Regions from separate parts of the Microbulbifer bruguierae genome, predicted to be linked through region 2. Evidence: predicted binding sites of a transcription regulator. Region 2 holds the regulator's gene; the other holds the start of a gene.
The links. The regulator FNR, encoded in region 2, switches genes on or off when oxygen is low (the NO sensors DNR and NnrR bind a similar motif). The targets are predictions, from matches to a motif close to TTGATNNNNATCAA.
Positions count from the first base shown of each region.

Region 1: a site for FNR is predicted at 1,923-1,936, ahead of PVT68_RS09585 (globin). Genes of this name have one in related genera too.

Region 1 covers NZ_CP118605.1:2,302,141-2,305,558, forward strand. The annotation lists gene PVT68_RS09580 (PQQ-binding-like beta-propeller repeat protein) at 1-1,584, opposite strand, end outside; gene PVT68_RS09585 (globin) at 2,056-2,454, shown strand; gene PVT68_RS09590 (hypothetical protein) at 2,599-2,724, shown strand; gene PVT68_RS09595 (hypothetical protein) at 2,964-3,353, opposite strand.
Region 2 covers NZ_CP118605.1:3,643,870-3,647,287, reverse strand. The annotation lists gene PVT68_RS15105 (pyridoxamine 5'-phosphate oxidase family protein) at 1-458, shown strand, start outside; gene PVT68_RS15100 (hypothetical protein) at 689-1,093, shown strand; gene fnr (fumarate/nitrate reduction transcriptional regulator Fnr) at 1,392-2,120, opposite strand; gene hemN (oxygen-independent coproporphyrinogen III oxidase) at 2,205-3,418, opposite strand, start outside.

The DNA of each region.
Region 1 (3,418 bases), 1.3 Mb from region 2:
GTAATCTGCCGCCTGGCCAGTAACCTCTTTGCTTCCGCCATTAAAGACGAGGGTGTCGTTGAGAACGGCTTCGGTCGTCAGTTCAAAAGCACCGAGAGCCGCGTACGGCGTGTAGACCCCCACATACCAAATATCTTTTTCGTGATTTTGTTGCTGTAAAAAACCGGACGTGCCGGACTCATCGACATTCGAGCCCTGGTAAACGGTCGTCGTTCCATTGCGATAATCCCAGCGTGCGGGCAACGCATTCCGACGCAACGCAATTTCCGAGTTCGCCACCTGGTTCGCGAGCGTCAGCTCCCACAACTGCACGGTGTCGACCAGGGAATTACTGTTCATACGGTAGTAGCGCCAACCGCTGCGATCGGTGTCGTTATTGACGATGGGTGGATCGACATTGACCAGGTCAATATCATCGATTTGTGGTTCGCTACTGGCCATGGAAAAGCTGAATTCACCTTCCCCAACCACGGTGACGTACCAGGTTGTATCGGTGAGCTGCGGCGGTACTACGGTAACGCTGTCATCAATACTCGCAGGCAGCTCGGAGAAGGCATCATTGATCCAGAGGTTGGGCACAAAACTCTTGCGCACATAAAAATCCGCGTTGCCGCTGGCGGACTCTAGATTGACTTGCCAGCCCAGCTGCTCCACCGGCACGTTTACCGCATAGGTGATGAAACCATATTGGTCATCATTAGTGCCGGTGAGGCTGAATTCGAAGTTATCGCTACCGGAATAGCCTGGCTGGGCAACCGGGGTGCGAATTTCCTGCTCGCGGGAATCCAGATTGATAACGGTGCCTTTGGCGGCGCGCACCGAAATATAATACTCACCAGCCTCCAGATAAGGCGGTACCAGCAACATCTGGCTGTAATAACCCTTCGAGGCATCGCCTTCGCGCCGATTATCCTTTTCCACACCGTCATTCAGGGTGTAGGAGGGCCGATCTTTTTTGATATAGATGGGATATTCATCACCATTGAGGTGCAGGCGCCATGCCTTGGTTGCGCCACTGATCCTTGTTTTAAAGAATGCAGTTTGCTCTGGCCCAACGGTAATACTCGCAGCACTGGAAGCGTCGCTGTCGTAAGCGGCCAGAGCGCCCAGGTCATGCACAAACAGATCGCCAGATACCAGCGTCCACTCCGCGCCGGCAGTCGCGCTTACCCGGATATACCACTTTTCACCCGCGGCAAACGTGCCATCGCGCATGACCACCGCATCGTCACCAACTAGTGCAGAGTACCTACTGCCATTCCCGGTGGGGACGACGCCCTGCTGCATATACAGGTGCGCCTCGCCCTGGGAAACCCGCAGTACGGTCCTCCAGGCCTGGCCCGCAGCCGCCTCCGGTGTAATCTCGAAATAATAATCCCCGCCGACGGTATCCGGCTGGGAAACTACCTCCGTACCGATCTCGGTAGCGCCGTTATCCCAGACGAGCACCGGATGCTCTTCCTGCGCCTGAATCGAGCCAGCCCCCAGAAAAAGCAGCCCCGCGAGCGCTATTTTTTGTACGGCCTTCGCGTACAGACCTGCCCCACTGACTAAGTTGTCCAATCCAAGACCAAGGTGGCGCATCGGCTCCACTCCTTCCGGTTTTTGCTTTATACGAACTTCCGTTTAAACACCGGCCAATGGCCAACGGAGATAAAATTGCCACGACGTTAACAGAATAGGGATGGCGCCTAAATAGCCCTTTCGGGCCATATTGGGCGAAATAGGATTAGGGATTTTTAACGTTTTTCGTCAGGCGATAGATGCCTGTTTTGTCTCGAGTGCGCGAATGTCTTGCAGATTTTCCACGCGAAAAGAAATTATTCATTTAACTCGCACAATAAAAATCAGCCATCCGGAGTGAGGTAGCACTTACCAACAACGCATATTTTGGATGCCCCGGATTTCCGGACGCTGCCAAATTGATCTGGATCAATTTTGTCCCCGACGTCACATCTACAATCGCTGCCGCTTGAAAAATGGCTATTCAGAGCACTGGCTGCTGAACATCCATATCGACAGAGTGATCCTAGTTATCCAGAAAGGAGTTGATAAATGGGGAATGCCGATAGCGACCTGGTATTTCAAAGCTACGGGCGCTGCTGTAATAACGAGAGCTTCTTTATCGACTTCTACGACCGATTTATGGGTAGCTCCGCAGAAATAAGAGCTCTGTTCGTGGACACCAATATGCCGGCTCAGCGCCACTTGCTGCGCAATGGCATCATGCAGCTGGTACTCCACGCCCGCGGCATGCCGGACACCAAACTGCAGGCGCTGGGGAAAAGTCACTCGCGCACCGGCTTCAATATCCGCCCCGAGTGGTACGGCCTGTGGCTGGACGCGTTGCTGGCGACCCTGCGGCAGTACGATCCCAACTTCGACGATTCCACGGCACAGGCTTGGCGGCGAGCGATCGAACCCGGTATCGAAACGATTCGCGGCGCTTATTGAAGACAATATCAGTCGACAATTGCACTGGATTAGGATTTAGGCTCGGCAAAATATATCGACATTAACCAGCTTCTTTTTACAACGATATCCCAAAGGACATACGACCTTAGCCACTCCAAGTGGGATTGCGATTCGGTTACTGCTATGCTCAAGCACTACTTTAACGTCACAAAACCGGGCATCGTTACCAGCAACCGCATCTTCGTCACCGGGGAATTTTTTCTCGCCGCCCGCGGCGAGATCGACTGGCTTTCGTTTGCGCCACGGTGATCGACAAAGCCAAGCTACATATCGTGCTATATATCGCCGTGTCTACCCGCTGCAGTATCCCGTTCTCCCTGAACGGTTAAACCGGCGCGGCATTTATGGCGATGGCCTGCGACCGCGTTACCCCTGATCTCACTCAGATCTGACACCCGATTTGGTGCCAATCCGAAGATTGTGAGCAACAAAAAAGGTTTACCGGGACACCGGCAAACCTTTTTTATCTCTTTCAGATCAGTGAATAATTACTGCTGAAGATCTCTGACGCAGCTGTTGTATTCGCTGATATAGACATCACTACCGCGGTTGGGCACAGCATTGGATTTATCCGCCGCTGCGTTGCGGCAACCTTCTATCTGATCACTGCTCAAATTGGTAGCCGGCAGGGTCTGGCTGCGCTGGTACATATGTGCCTGTGATACACGGTCCTTATGCGCCTGCACAGTGGGTTGAGGAACCTGATAGAACTGGCCGGTGTTTTCATTGAACTGATAGAAGTTATCACCGCTGTGCCAGTAGGTTTTCCCCATGATCTGAACTTCCGAAGCACCCGCGGGAAGCTGGGTCATCGGTTGGTCCGCAAGGGCGACACCAGAGAGTGAACAGAACAGTACGACTGGTAGTAAGTAACGCATGGAAAGCTCCTCCTCTTCCAACGTGTGACAAAGTCTACTCACGGCCGAAAGCGGTCCCCAACAAA
Region 2 (3,418 bases):
TGCTGAACCTGGCGAGCCTGGCCGCTGGCGGGCATCCACATGCGAGCACCGCGCCATTTCTGGCCGCAGATGGCAACTTTTACCTCTTTATTTCCGATCTTTCCGAGCATGCGGCCAACCTGAAAGCGAACCGTAAGGCTTCTGTGATATTTAATGCAGATGAAGCGGATACCAAGCAGGCGTTTGCGCGTTTGCGGGTGACGTTCAATGTTGAGGCGGGCCTGATCGGCCGTGAGGCGCCTCTTTGGCAGGAGCGCATTGAACAACTGCGGGAGAAGTTCGGACCGGTGATGGATCACCTGAAAGGACTGGAAGACTTCCACCTGTTTGAGCTAAAGCCCAGCGCCGGACGCTATGTCAAAGGCTTCGGCCAGGCCTACGCACTGGAAGGTCTGGAGAAACAGGTAGCCCTGCACCTGAAAGATGGCCACAAGGAAAAGAAAATCGACGCAGCCTGAACCCCTTCGGATTCAGTTTTCAGCCAGGTTTTCCGCCAGCACTGTCTGGCCAAGTATTCTGGCTGAGTCTTCCAACCCCACCCTGCCGACGCCAACAGAGTGGGGAAGTCTCCCTTGCGAACGTTCATTCCAGCGTTCCCAGCACGCCGCCGCTCTCCTGCAACCAAACTGAAATGCTTCTGCAATCCTCACTTGCTATTTTGGTAACAAATAACCAAAGAGTAACAATGATGTCTTCACGAAAGAGCTTACTGCTCCCCCTGCTTTTCCTCTCCGCCTGCTCCGCCAACCCGGCGCAGCAGAGCCTCACCGCCATCGGCACCCTGGTGGAAGAAAACGGCAAGTTCTACCTGCTGGGGGAAGAGGAGCATTACCACCTCAACCGTATGCCGCAACTGAATTACGGGCACTACATTGGCCAGAAGCTGGTAATTCAGGGCGAGATACCGCGCTACTGTCACCAGGCATGGCAGGATTCCATGATAAAGGTGCAGGGCGGCGCAGAAATGGTGGATATGAACAAGGTGGAGTGGTCTGAGTGCCTGGTGGCGGAAAAGGTGAGCCTGGTGACGGCGGATGGCTCACAGCTCATATACGACTGGGAAAAAATCGATCTGCAGGACTATTACTTCTAACTTGGTTACCCACCCTTCCCCCAGCTGGCGTGCGACGCCAGTACACCTTCTTTTTTGGCGCTGGCCGCAGCATCGTGTTACTGCGGCTTGATCCATATCAAGCTTCGACACCTGAGCCATACCAGAATAGAGCCGTGTATAAAGTGGAACTGCGCGAGAAGGAAAGCGTACACTTTCATAATGGAGTAAAGCGCCTATACCAGACGCTCTGCGAAAACCTCGTTGACCCGGCACCCGCACTCGCCAGTTACCCGGCGAAGCGTGTCAGACGAAGGCACGCAGCCTGGCGCCATTGAAATCAGCTACCTTCGTAACTGCAGTGGGTGCCCGCCAACTCGCTGAGAGCGATCAAATCCAGAATGGTGATTGCACGGCCCCGTACACGAATCAGGCCCTGTTTTTGAAAACGGGAAATCAGCCGGCTGACGGTTTCTGCAGTCAACCCCAGGTAGTTGGCAATATCCATACGCGGCATGGTCAGCAGAAATTCACTGGCGGAATAACCCCGCCGCGCATAGCGGCTTGAGATATTGATCAGCAGCGCCGCAAGGCGACTTTCTGCAGAGCGCTTGCCCAATAGCAACAGGGCCTCATTTTCCTGTTTCAGTTCTTCGGAAAAGATGCTGTAGATCTGCTTCTGCAGGGCGGGCACTTGCTGGGCAAGGCTTTCGAGCTGGGTAAACGGCAGCACACAAACACTGCTCTCTTCCAGCGCTTCAGCGTAACCGGGGTGCGCGCCGCTGCTGTAGGCATCCAGCCCCAACAACTCCCCTGGAAGCGCAAAGTGAGTCACCTGGGTGTCGCCATCGGCACCGATCACCGCCGACTTGAAACTGCCGGAACGAATGGCATAAAGATTGGAAAAGGGGTCGCCGGCGCGAAATAGTGGCTCGCCGGTCTTGAGGATTTTTTTCTTGCGCGTCACATGCTCCAGACGCTGGATATCTTCCTCACTCAGGCCCACAGGCAGGCACAGCCTTTTGACCGAGCAATTACCACAGCTGACGGCAGTGGAAAGTTTTCCCATAATTACGTCCATTTTCCCGAAACAAAGCTCAGAGATTCTCACCTTGATCGGGATTTTATCCCTTTCCTGAGGCTTTTCCAGAGGCTAGAGCACACGCGAATATTGCGCGTCAGTTTGCGCCTCATGCAGGTAAGTGTCAAAAGCAGCGGCGGCGTTACGCAGGAACCAGCGTCCACGCTCGGTGACGTAGAGGTCGCGGTCACTCTGTCCCAGCAGGCCATCCTCAAACATGGGCTGCAATCGCGCTAGCTCCCGATGGAAATAACCTGCAAACGGCGCGCCGGTTTTCCGCTCCAGCTCCCTCTTGTCGATACGCAGATGACACATCAATTCCATGATCAGTCCCTGCCGCAGCCGGTCGTCGTCCGTCAATTGCCAGCCGCGGAAAATAGCCTGGCCGCGGGCGGCAATGGCTGTGGTGTATTCCTTCTGGTTGTGCTGGTTCTGCCAGTAGCCATCGGCGCTATAGCTGATAGCCGAGGCCCCGAGTCCCACCAGCGCATCGGCCGGCATCAGGGTGTAGCCCTGGAAGTTGCGCGCCAAACGCCCCTCCGCTGCGGCGATGGCCATGGGGTCATCGGGGCGCGCGAAGTGATCCATGCCGAGAAAGACGTAGCCGGCCTCGGTGAGACGGCGGCTGGCGGCCAACTGCATGGCAATTTTTTCTGACGGCGGCGGCATCAGATCGGAATCGATCAGGCGCTGCGCCTTGAAGCGGTGGGGCAGGTGCGCGTAGTGGTACAGGGCAATGCGATCCGGCGCCAGCTCCAGCACGGTATCGATGGTACGCTCCAGGCTCGCCACGCTCTGCCCCGGCAACCCGTGGATCAGATCGTAAGAGATGGAGCCAAATCCGCGCTCGCGCGCGGCCTCGGTGAGAGTACGCACCTGCTGCGGGGTACAGATCCGGTTGATTGCCCGCTGCACATCAGGATTGAAATCCTGGATTCCCATACTCAGGCGGTTGAACCCAAGGTTGCGCAAGGTATCCAGAGTTTCCAGCTCCAGCACCCGGGGATCGGCCTCGATGCTGTACTCCACATCGTCACCACTGCGCAACTCGAACACGTCCCCCAACCCCACCATCAACCGGGTCAGATCGCGGTCATTCAGAAAGGTGGGCGTGCCACCGCCCAGATGCAGTTGTGTCACCGGCACCGGAGCGACGCGCTCGCGGTACCACTGGGCTTCTTTGAGCAGATGATCGAGATAGCTCGAGGCGAGGCCGTACTGGTGAGTAATAACCTTGTTACAGGCACAGAAATAACACAGGGAATGACAGAACGGGATATGCACAT